Regions from separate parts of the Ruminococcus sporogenes genome, predicted to be linked through region 1. Evidence: predicted binding sites of a transcription regulator. Region 1 holds the regulator's gene; the other holds the start of a gene.

Evidence for each region. Region 1 encodes Rex, which represses fermentation and respiration genes when NADH is low (regulators of the CRP and FNR family bind a similar motif). Its sites were predicted from a motif close to ATTGTTAANNNNTTAACAAT; they were not measured.
Region 2: the regulator Rex is predicted to act here: its motif matches at 4,469-4,488, upstream of gap (type I glyceraldehyde-3-phosphate dehydrogenase).

Annotation. Positions count from the first base shown of each region.
Region 1 is NZ_BAAHOA010000001.1:96,059-102,388, reverse strand. Features, by position in the region: gene ACYQ0N_RS00535 (aconitate hydratase) at 1-819, shown strand, start outside; gene ACYQ0N_RS00530 (TraX family protein) at 819-1,583, shown strand; gene ACYQ0N_RS00525 (DUF6630 family protein) at 1,601-2,131, shown strand; gene ACYQ0N_RS00520 (NADP-dependent isocitrate dehydrogenase) at 2,149-3,357, shown strand; gene ACYQ0N_RS00515 (redox-sensing transcriptional repressor Rex) at 3,383-4,030, shown strand; gene ACYQ0N_RS00510 (FeoB-associated Cys-rich membrane protein) at 4,072-4,266, opposite strand; gene feoB (ferrous iron transport protein B) at 4,333-6,330, opposite strand, start outside.
Region 2 is NZ_BAAHOA010000001.1:209,489-215,818, forward strand. Features, by position in the region: gene gdhA (NADP-specific glutamate dehydrogenase) at 1-1,319, opposite strand, end outside; RNA gene rnpB (RNase P RNA component class A) at 1,490-1,837, shown strand; gene ACYQ0N_RS01070 (hypothetical protein) at 1,881-2,360, opposite strand; gene ACYQ0N_RS01075 (hypothetical protein) at 2,402-3,184, opposite strand; gene gap (type I glyceraldehyde-3-phosphate dehydrogenase) at 3,257-4,288, opposite strand; gene ACYQ0N_RS01085 (HAMP domain-containing histidine kinase) at 4,604-5,659, shown strand; gene ACYQ0N_RS01090 (DUF1653 domain-containing protein) at 5,723-6,330, opposite strand, start outside.

The DNA of each region.
Region 1 (6,330 bases):
CTGAGAACCTTCAACAGAAACTTCGAGGGACGGTCAGGCACCAAGGACGGTCAGATTTATCTGGTATCTCCGGAGGTTGCCGCTGCGTCGGCGGTTGCCGGAGTTTTCACGGATCCGAGAGAGCTCGGCGAAATGCCTGAGTTCAAACTGCCGGAGGTATTCAAAATCAACGACAACATGGTTGTTCCGCCCGTACCTGAATCGGAAATGAACAGCGTAGAAATTCTTAGAGGACCGAATATCAAGCCTTTCCCGGAAACCTCTCCTCTTGACGACAGCATATCCGCTCCGGTTTCTCTCAAGGTTGGAGATAACATAACCACCGACCATATAATGCCGGCGGGAGCAAAGATATTGCCGCTGAGGTCAAATATTCCGGCTATCTCCCAGCATTGCTTTACAATATGCGACGAAAAATTCCCGGCAAGAGCAAAGGAAATGGGTAAAAGCATTATTGTCGGCGGCTCAAACTACGGACAAGGCTCGTCGAGAGAACATGCGGCTCTGGCTCCCCTTTATCTCGGAATCAAGGCCGTATTGGTTAAATCCTTTGCAAGAATTCACAGAGCTAATCTTATTAACGCGGGTATTCTTCCTCTTACTTTTGTAAACGAGGCTGATTACGATTCTATATCGCAGAGCGACGAACTCGAACTTGCAAACGTAAGGGCGGAAATTGAAGCCGGAAAGAGCGAGCTTACAGTAAAAAACAAAACGACAGGCAAGGAAATCAAGGCGCTCTGCGAGCTCAGCGGACGCACAAAGGATATAATCCTTGCTGGAGGTCTGCTTGACTACACAAGAGAATCTATGAAATAATGGCAATCGATATATCAAAACGTCCGGACGGACCTATAAGGAATTTCACTATACCGCAGAAGCGGAAACCAGGGATAACGTCCGACCTTTTAAAGCTTATCGCGATCATCGCAATGACCGTTGATCATATTGCATGGGCGTTTGTTCCCTTCGGCAGCATTGCCGGACAGCTTATGCACGTTATAGGGCGGCTTACCGCCCCGATAATGTGTTTTATGGTTGCCGAAGGCTATTATAAAACGCGTAATGTAAAAAAATATGCTATAAGACTGGGCATATTCGCATTGATTTCTCATTTTCCGTATGTATTCTTTTCTTCCGGCAGATTCTATCTTATCCACCAGACAAGCGTGATGTTTCCCTTGCTTCTAGGACTTGCCGCCCTTGTCGTAAGGGACAGTCCCAAATATGAGCCGACCGTAAAAAACATGATTATTCTTGTTATATGCCTTATTTCTATGGTCGGCGACTGGGGAGCCGTCGCGGTAATCTGGATACTGATATTTTCCGCTTGCCGGTTTGACCGCAAAAGGCAGATGAAAAATTTCTGCGCGGTCAGCGCGCTATATATCCTGCTGGACTTTATCTACTGCGCCGCTATGGGACAATGGTATCACGACCTCTTTCAGCTTGGCGTATTTCTTGCGGTACCGCTGCTTATGAGCTATAACGGAGTAAGAAAAGGCGGAAAAGCTTATAAATGGCTTTTTTACGTTTACTATCCCGCGCACCTTGCGCTGCTTGCGGTTTTAAGATATATGTGATTAAGCGAGGTTAAAATATGGGTTTATTTAGTAAGATTTTTAAGTCCCCCGAAAAGGAGGATAAGAAACAGGATTTTTCATATATCGCTGAAATAGCGGCTCTTATAACCTCGGATAATGCTGAAGTTATGGAGAAAATAAACTATTGTATCAGCAATCCGGAAGAATATGAAGTACAATGGGCAACGAATGGCATTGATTACGGCAGCAAGGATTTCGGCTGGATTAATCTGATATCTGAGCTTGAAGAAAGCGGGTATCTGTTCAGCGTTGACTTTAAATGCGAGCTTGAAGATTTTCTCTATGCGCTTGAACAGATAAAAACCTACAGTCTTATCGATATCGACCTGTCGTCTCTTGATTTGGACGAAAACGGCGACGTAACGTCATGGGGCAGGAAAATCAACGCCGCTTTAAACGGGAAAGCTCTGATATGCACAGTTGATGTTGACAGCGACAGCTATGAGCTTATTATCGTTTCGGCTGATGTTTACAATATAATTTCGGACGCTGCAGAAAGCAACGGTCACAAAATAGACGAATTATAATTAACGGGAGGAAACCAATGGCAAAAATTCAGATGAAAACACCGCTGGTCGAAATGGACGGCGACGAAATGACAAGAATACTCTGGAAATGGATAAAGGAGATTCTTCTTGAGCCCTATATCGACCTAAACACAGAGTATTACGACCTCGGTCTCGAATACAGAGAAAAAACAAAGGACAGAGTTACCTTCGACAGCGCCGAGGCCACAAAAAAATACGGAGTAGCTGTAAAATGCGCAACGATCACTCCGAATGCAGCCAGAATGCCCGAATACAATCTTACAGAAATGTGGAAATCCCCTAACGGAACCATAAGGGCTATACTGGACGGCACCGTTTTCAGAACTCCTATTCTTGTCAAAGGAATTACGCCGTATATTCCGTCATGGACAAATCCTATAACAATCGCTCGTCACGCCTACGGAGACGTATATAAGAATACTGAAATGCAGGTCAGCGGCGGCGGTAAGGCGGAACTTGTCTACACCGACAAGGACGGAAACGAAACCAGACAGCTTATCCATGAATTCGACGGCGACGGAATAATCCAGGGTTTGCACAATATTGATAAAAGTATCGCAGGCTTTGCAAAATCATGCTTTAATTACGCCCTTGATACAAAGCAGGACGTATGGTTTGCAACCAAGGATACTATTTCAAAAAAATATGACCACAGATTCAAGGATATATTTCAGGAAATCTTTGACGCCGAATATAAGGAAAAATTCGAAGCAGCAGGAATTGAATATTTCTATACTCTCATAGACGACGCCGTTGCAAGAGTTATTCGTTCAAACGGCGGCTATATCTGGGCATGCAAAAACTATGACGGAGACGTTATGTCGGATATGGTTTCAACAGCTTTCGGAAGTCTCGCAATGATGACCTCCGTTCTTGTTTCACCTGACGGAGTTTATGAATACGAAGCGGCGCACGGAACAGTCCAGCGTCACTATTATAAATATCTCAAGGGCGAGGAAACGTCGACTAACTCGGTCGCTACTATTTTTGCATGGAGCGGCGCTTTAAGAAAAAGAGGCGAGCTTGACGGCAGCAGCGAACTTACTGAATTTGCGGATAATCTTGAAAGAGCAACCATACAAACGATTGAGGACGGCGTTATGACCGGCGATCTCTATATGCTTTCAAAGCTTGAAAATAAGAAAAAGGTAGATTCAAGAACGTTTTTGGAGGAAATCAACAGCAGACTTTCTCAGATGGTTTAATATATTTTAGGAAGGATCGGATTTCATGTCAAAACCCTTAATTTCAGCTCCGGTAATAAAGCGTCTGCCAAGGTATTACCGGTTTTTAGGCGAGCTTGAAAACCAAGGCTTTACAAGAATATCAAGCCGTGAGCTTTCTGAAAAAATGGGACTTACGGCGTCGCAGATAAGACAGGATCTAAACTGCTTCGGAGGCTTCGGTCAGCAGGGATACGGCTACAATGTAAAAGAACTGCATAAAGCCATCGGAGAAATACTCGGAATCAACGCCGGCAACAGGACAATACTTATAGGCGCAGGAAATCTTGGCAGAGCTATCGCCTCTCACATTGATTTTACTAAGCGGGGCTTCAGGCTTATAGGGATTTTTGACAGTAATCCTGAAAAAACCGGACAGATAATTTCCGGAATTAAAGTTTCCCACACAGACGTTATTGAAAAATTCTGCAAGGATAATAACCCTGTATGCGCAGTACTGTGTATTCCTAAATCCTCAGCACAGGAAATAGCAAACAGGCTGGTAACGCTGGGAATAAAGGGCTTCTGGAATTTCAGTCATTACGATCTTAAAATGGACCATAACGACAGTATAATTGTTGAAAACGTACATCTGGCCGACAGCCTTATGACGTTAGCTTACGGGCTTCACTCTAATTCCGATAGAGAAGAATAAAAAAATCAGGCTTTAAAAAGCCTGATTTTTTTATTTGATTATTATTTGTTAAGTTCTTTGTTTTTCTGACCGCTGCGGCATAAAGAAGAATTCGGACAGCAGCCGCAGTTGCAGCCGCATGAGGATTTACCGCCCGCCTTGTCTTTTCTGAGCTTTATTACAATAAGCGTCACAACAGCTGCAATTATAAGAAATACCACTATTGTTCCGATATTTGAAATCAGATAATCCATCATCGCTTTTATTCCGCCTTTCTCTCCGTCAGGAAGATCGCCCGCAGCTCTAAAAGAAATTTTACCGGCTTACGCTTTTACCCTGACTTTTGTTTTAAGCGCACTGCTTTCATTATACGGCCTTACAAGCATATAAACAATAAACGCAATCAGAATCAGCGCCGCGATAAGACCGATAACATTTACATTTCCTGTAAATACCGAGCCTACCTGATAAATTATAAGCGAAACCGCATATGCAAAAACGCACTGATAGCCTATTGCAAACAAGGTCCATTTCGCATTGTTCATTTCACGCTTGATAGCTCCCATTGCCGCAAAGCACGGCGCGCACAGAAGATTGAAAACAAGGAAAGAATATGCTGAAAGCCGTGTAAACGCAGCGGCGACCTCCGGCCATATCTCGTCTCCGTTTTCAGAAAGCTCCTCCCCTGCAAAGTGAAATAGTTGTCCGAACGTTGCAACAACGTTTTCCTTTGCAATAAGTCCGGTAACAGTCGCGACGGCGGATTTCCAGTCGCCCCAGCCAAGCGGAGCGAATATCCACGCAAACGCGTTTCCGATTTTTGCAAGGACAGAATTATCCAGATCGTCGACCATTCCAAAACCGTTTTCCCAGCCAAACGCCTGAAGAAACCAAAGAATAATTGACGACAAAAGAATTATGGTACCTGCTTTCTTTATAAACGACCAGCCTCTTTCCCACATTGAGCGCAGAACGTTGCCTACTGTAGGCAGATGATATGCCGGCAGCTCCATTACAAAGGGCGCCGGATCACCGGAAAACAATTTGGTTTTCTTGAGCATTATACCTGAAACTATAATGGCGCCGACTCCGATAAAATATGCGGAAGCTGAAACCCAGCCGGCATTATTGAAAAGCGCTCCGGCAATAAGACCTATTATCGGCAGCTTCGCGCCGCATGGAATAAACGTGGTAGTCATAATAGTCATTCTGCGGTCACGCTCGTTTTCTATAGTACGAGAAGCCATAACTCCGGGAACGCCGCAGCCCGTTCCTATAAGCATAGGTATAAAGGATTTTCCCGAAAGTCCGAATTTGCGGAATATCCTGTCCATAACGAACGCTATTCTCGCCATATATCCGCATGCCTCAAGAAAACCGAGGAATATAAACAGAACAAGCATCTGGGGAACAAATCCCAGCACAGCCCCTACTCCGGCAATTATACCGTCAACAATCAGTCCCTGTAACCACGCCGCACAGTTTATGCTTTCAAGTAGCTTGTTTGCGCCGTTTGTTATCCAATCGCCGAAAAGAGTGTCGTTAGTCCATCCCGTCACCCAGTCGCCTACCGTAGTTACAGATACATAATATACGATAAACATAACGACTGCAAAAATCGGCAGCGCAAGAAAACGGTTGGTAACGACCTTATCAATTTTATCCGATAAGGTAAGACCTCCCTTATTTTTCTTTTTGCAGCAGCCCTTGATTATAGACGCTATGTAAATGTAACGCTCGTTTGTTATAATACTTTCAGAATCGTCGTCCATTTCCCTTTCTGCGGCGGCAATATCAGATTCTATATGCTCCATTATTTCCTTTGGTATTGAAAGACGGCTCAGCACCTTTTCATCGCGCTCAAATATTTTTATGGCATACCATCTCTGCTGCTCCTCAGGAATATTATGCAGGAAAGCTTCCTCTATATGAGCGATGGCATGCTCGACGCACCCGCAGAAGCTATGCTGAGGCACAGTACATTCTCGGCTTTCCGCGGCCGCCACAGCCCTCTCGGCAGCTTCCTTCACACCGACGCCCTTTAAAGCTGAAATTTCACAGACCTCGCAGCCCAGTTCCTTAGAAAGCTGAGAAATATTAATCTTATCTCCGTTTTTGCGCACTATGTCAATCATATTGACAGCCGCGACAACAGGTATCCCAAGCTCTGTAAGCTGAGTTGTAAGATAAAGATTTCTTTCAAGGTTCGTACCGTCGATAATATTAAGTATAGCGTCGGGACGCTCGTCTATAAGATAATTTCTTGCGACTACCTCCTCAAGAGTATAAGGAGAAAGCGAGTAAATACCCGGAAGATCAGT
Region 2 (6,330 bases), 110 kb from region 1:
TCGGCTACCTTTGCAAAGCCGGCGATATTAGCGCCTGCTACAAGGTTGCCTTCAAGGCCGTATTCTTTAGAAGCATCGTAGGAGTTATGGAATATATTTTTCATTATATTCTTTAGCTTAGCGTCAACCTCTTCAAAGGTCCAGCTAAGTCTTTCGGAATTCTGTGACATTTCAAGTGCGGAGGTAGCAACGCCGCCTGCATTAGCTGCCTTTGCAGGACCGAACATAACTCCGGCCGCAAGGAACTTTTCAATTGCCTCAGGCGTAGAAGGCATATTAGCGCCTTCAGCGACTGCTATTACGCCGTTTTTAATAAGCATTTCCGCATCGTCGCCGTTAAGCTCGTTCTGTGTAGCGCATGGAAGAGCGATATCGCATTTTATGCTCCAGATTCCCTTGCCCTCTGTATAAACGGAGCCCGGAACTCTTTGAGCGTATTCCTTGATTCTTCCTCTTTCAACTTCCTTTATCTGTTTAACAACATCAAGATTGATGCCGTTTTCATCATATATGTAACCGTTTGAGTCGGAAAGAGCAATAACCTTTCCGCCAAGCTCCGCAGCCTTTTGAGTCGCGTATATAGCAACGTTTCCTGAGCCTGAAATTACAACCTTTTTGCCCTCAAAGCTTTCGTTTTTCATGGATTTGAGCATTTCCTCGGCGAAGTAGCAAAGACCATAACCGGTTGCTTCCGTTCTTGCGAGAGAACCGCCGTAGGATAATCCCTTGCCTGTCAGAACTCCTGTAAACTCATTACGGAGTCTTTTGTACTGACCGTACATAAAACCGATCTCTCTTGCACCGACGCCTATATCTCCTGCGGGGACGTCTGTGTCGGCTCCGATATGTTTAGAAAGCTCTGTCATAAAGCTCTGGCAGAATCTCATTACCTCGGCGTCTGACTTTCCCTTAGGGTCAAAATCGGAGCCGCCCTTGCCGCCGCCGATCGGCAGACCTGTCAGACTGTTCTTGAAGATCTGTTCGAAGCCCAAAAACTTAATTACTGAAGCGCAGACTGTTGGATGGAACCTAAGACCGCCCTTGTAAGGACCGATTGCAGAATTAAACTGAACTCTGAAACCTCTGTTTACCTGAACGTTGCCGTTGTCGTCAACCCACGGAACTCTGAACTGAATGAACCTTTCCGGTTCAACAAGTCTGTCGATTATTCCGGCCTTTACAATATCCGGTCTTTTTTCTACAACAGGCTCGAAGCTTTCAAGTACTTCCTTTACTGCCTGAAGAAATTCTTCTTCACCCTTGTTTCTCTGGCATACCTTATCATATACGCCCTGTAAGTATTCGCTTTTAAACGCCATTGTTTAAAACCTCCATATTTTATTATCAGAAGAAAGAATTCTTCCGATACTAATTATTATACTATTTTTGTCTTAATAAAGCAAGAGTTTCAAAAAATAAAAATAAAACGGGAAAATATATAAGAGGGCAGCTATTGACAAAGAAATTAAAATAGTATAAAATATTATCATGAGCAGACTATGCGGCAGCGGAAACGTTATATGTTTACGAGGAAAGTCCGGGCATCACAGAGCGGGATAGCTGCTAACGGCAGCCGAAGGCGACTTTAGGGCAAGTGCAGCAGAAATAAACCGCCCGTATATAACGGGTAAGGGTGGAAAGGCGAGGTAAGAGCTCACCGGAATACATGAGAGTGTATTGCCGTGTAAACCCTATCCGATGCAACGTCTATTGGTACTTATGCGTCAACATTTGCTCGATGGATTCATAGGTAACGACGGCTTGAGCCTTAAGGCAACTTAAGGTCTAGATAAATTGCCGCACACGACAGAACCCGGCTTATCGGTCTGGTCATAAAAAGCCTGAGAAATTTATTTCTCAGGCTTTTTGTTAGCTTCCGTCTATTTTATTCCGGCAATGTTATTACCAAGCTGTTGAAGTTCTTCACAATTGTTATAATCTGTTATAAACCCATTTCCGTCAATAATCAAAAACGGATTGAAAGGCTTTATTTCAATTTTTGTTTTATCCTTTTTAATTATTGTGTAAGTTATGCTCTGCCCGTAATATTCTCCATAGGAATCATCTTTTAGATATGTCTTGCTTTCGTTTAAAAGACTGATTAGCTCAGATATTTCATTGTTGTCTAACTCGGCATATACATCTTCAGGAAGAATATATACAAAAGCCCTTTCAATGTCACTGTTTTTTAACTGTTTAAAAGGATAGCTGGGGAGACCGCTTTGTTTATCAGTTGTAGATTCGGTAATTTCGGTATTAGTGTTTCCGGTTTCAAGGCTATTTTTGTCTGAACTGCATCCAATAGTAAAAATAAGACAGATAGCTGAAAGCGCTGATAAAATAATTGACGTAATTTTCATAATTAACACCCCTTATAAACATATTGCTAAATAATGATAATTTAAAAAACTAAAATATTAGAATAGTCCATTTTAGACATATAAATTGAACTTTCCATTAAAATATTGAAGCAATTATCCGGTTTTATTATACTTTTTGAAATATTCATTGCATTTTGTGCGGCAATACCCATGGCTGTAGGCCATTCATCCGGATTAACACAATATCGGCTTATTATAGGATAAATTATTTTCCATGCTGCTGCGCATTGTTCAACAGCCCTATCAGGATCAAGGCAATCACATATTTTATATTCCTCGTAGCCTATAAGGGACGTTACCTTTTCTACCATTTTAAGAACGTCCGGTACAGGAACATCGGGATAAATTTTTGTAAACATTCCAGCGACAAGGGACCAGAAAGAATATTTTCCTTCCCCCACGTAGTAGTTCAGGTAATCTCCAAAATAATAGTTTTTTCCTGATTTTGCTTTCATTATAACGAATGCTTGCTGATATGGTATATTTCCGTCAATAACAAATTTTTTCCATACAGCTGCCTGACATACATATCCTGAAAAACATCCTAAGTTTAACAAAAGCGCATTGCAATTCAGGCGTCCATCAGGTTCTCTTAGAGCATTAACGAAAGATTGATATATTTCATTACCGCATAGTTTTATGCCAATTAAGGGGTCGCTTTTCTTCTTTTCTTCAACTTGTTTTAAATAAATTTCTTCTATTCGTTTACTTTTATCTTCAGGTGGATCATTTATATCTTCATTCGGTATTATAGGATTATATTCGACATTCTTTTTATTTTTTTTAAAAAATCCAAAAGCCATAATTTCTCTCCTTTAAAACAAATCGCCCCTTTATTAAGAGGCGATAAAAAATATCAAGTTTTAAATGATTTATTAGCCGAGTTCAGCAAAATACTTGATTGTTCTAACCATCTGGCTTGTGTATGAATTTTCGTTGTCATACCATGAAACAACCTGAACCTCGTAAAGATCGTCAGATATCTTTGATACCATTGTCTGTGTTGCGTCAAATAGCGAACCATACTTCATGCCGATAACGTCTGAAGAAACGATAGGATCTTCATTGTAGCCGAAGGATTCGGAAGCAGCAGCCTTCATAGCTGCGTTGATTCCGTCAACTGTAACGTCCTTGCCCTTAACAACCGCTGTAAGAATAGTAGTTGAGCCTGTTGGAACAGGAACTCTCTGTGCGGAGCCGATAAGCTTACCGTTGAGCTCCGGTATTACAAGACCGATAGCCTTAGCTGCGCCGGTTGAGTTAGGAACGATGTTAGCTGCGCCGGCTCTTGCTCTTCTGAGGTCGCCCTTTCTGTGAGGACCGTCAAGAATCATCTGATCACCGGTATAAGCGTGGATTGTCGACATGATTCCGCTCTGGATTTCAGCATATTTGTTAAGAGTGTCAGCCATTGGAGCGAGACAATTGGTTGTGCATGAAGCGGCTGAAATGATATTATCCTCTGCTGTCAGAGTCTTTTCATTTACGCTGTAAACGATTGTTTTAAGGTCGTTTCCTGCCGGAGCTGAAATAACAACCTTCTTAGCGCCTGCGTCGATATGAGCCTGGCTCTTAGCCTTTGAGCAGTAGAAGCCTGTACACTCTAAAACTACGTCTACGCCGATTTCACCCCAAGGAAGTTCAGCGGCGTTAGCCTTAGCGTAAATCTTTATTGTCTTGCCGTCTACCGTGATTGAATCCTCGCCGGCTTCAACTGTGTGAAGTCCTTCGCCGATTCTGCCGCAGTAACCGCCCTGCGCGGTATCGTACTTAAGAAGATGAGCAAGCATCTTAGGATCTGTAAGGTCGTTGATGGCAACGATTTCGTAGCCTTCCGCGCCGAACATCTGTCTGAAAGCAAGACGGCCGATACGGCCAAAACCATTAATAGCAACTTTTACTGACATTGGAAAATTACCTCCTAATTTTTTATATTATTATTGTACACTAATTTTCAATTTATTTCAAGTACTTTGACAAAAAAATAACCTATTTTATTTGTTTAAATGTTGTTACCTCCAAAATACTGCAAAATAAGACAAATATCTTGTATTTATTCAACAATTTTTTAGAAAAAAATTAGTTTTGTACTTAATTTATTCACAATTTTGTAGTATAATAATAGAAAGAATATTTTTAGACAAAATAATAACATAATCTGTAAATAATATAAAACCGACTTAATAAATATTAATTTCAGTAAAACAGAATGGAGAAATGGAATGAACAAGGAAGTTGAGATTTTAAAAAGTCTTTTTTTACATTCATCCGAAAATGTTTTTATATTAAATTATGAATTTCAGATTTTATGGAGCAATAAAGCTGACGCGGATGTTTTTTTCAGCGGTATTTCAGTAGGAGAGCTTTTCAGTAAGGAAGTTAAGCCTCTTAAAAGCGGAGAATATTTTATTGTATTTGACGGTCTTGAATTTATGTGCAGAATAATAAATTATGAAGAGCGGAATTTATACGTTATGCAGATGAGCGGAGACGACGTTATGTTTTCGTATATAAAATGCAACGTTGTCAAAGAATTCCTGACAAATCAGGCGGCCGCTGTAAGACAGGCGGTAACGGGAATAGCCTTTGCGGGGAATATGCTTCAGAAGGTTTTCGACGAGGAAAATATGCGGGATAGTAAAAAATATCTGGATATTACAATGGGCAATTGCTATAAGCTATTAAAATCTGTTCTGAACACAACGGAGCTTATCAGGTATACGGACAATACTATAGAATACCGCAGAATCAATCTTACTACCGCTTTGGAGAGCTTTACCGGAATATGCCGCAATATACTAAAAGGTCAGATTGACGTGTTTTTAAAAATTCAGCCGGAGCTTTATATAAAAGCCGATCCTGAAAGACTTACAGCATGTCTTCTTTCCCTTACGGTTCTTGTTGGCCGTCATAATCCGGGCGCGGGATATATAAGATTCGACGCTGAAAGGCTGGGAGATTTTGTATCTGTAACCGTATCGTCCGATAATCCCGAGGATAAAACTGTCCATAAGGTTTTCAGTGAATTCAATAGGCTTTACGGAGAAGATTCGGTGGATTCGGACCTTTTTGTTGTAAAGCGGTTCTGCTGTACTTTCGGGGGAACGCTGTTCGTAGCCGAGGGAAAGGATAACGGAAGCAAAACCTATTCGATTAAATTTCCTTTCTGCCGCGCGGGCGAAAGCATTGCTGAATTCAGCTCGTCAGTCCTGTCGTATCATGAGGACAGATTTTCAAAATATCATATAGCTTTATCCGATATCGCTGAAATTTATTGAATAAATAATGATGAAAGCCGGCTGTCATTTCCAAGACAGCCGGCTTTTTATCGCGTTTTATTTTTAATCTATCCTTGTGAATCTGGGACGTCCCTCTGTAATTCCGGTAAACAGCGATTTCGGTCTTGCCCATATCCCGCCGTTTTCAAGAGACTTGTAGATAACAAGCTCTTCAAGGGTTTCGCTTTGCTTTGCCACGCAGACAATTTCATATTCGTTTCCTTTGTAATGGCGGTATTTGCCTCCGACTACTATTTCTGTTTCCTTGCACGAATCCTCGGCAGAAGCTATTGGTTCCTTATTAAGAATATTATCCTCTACAATAATCATTGAGGAGTAAGGCGGCATTTTAACTGAGGCCGCGCCATTCTCAACGCTTACCTGTCTGCCGCTCAATGCGTCTACCAGAGCGGTTCTGTTGGTGGAGAAGGAAAGCTCGTATTCCTGATCCTCAAGGTTCAGCGCTACAAAAACCTGTTGATCGTTTAATTCCTTTAAAAATAGCATCTGCTGATTTTTTATAAGAATAGTGAAATATTTTCCCGTTCTCAGAGCTGGAAATGCTTTATAAATTCTTCCGAGCTTAACAATGTGCTCATAAAGCCGCATATTTTTATCCGGTATATTGTCAAGGTCAAAGCATGGTCTAAGGTTATCGTCGGAGTTGTTTT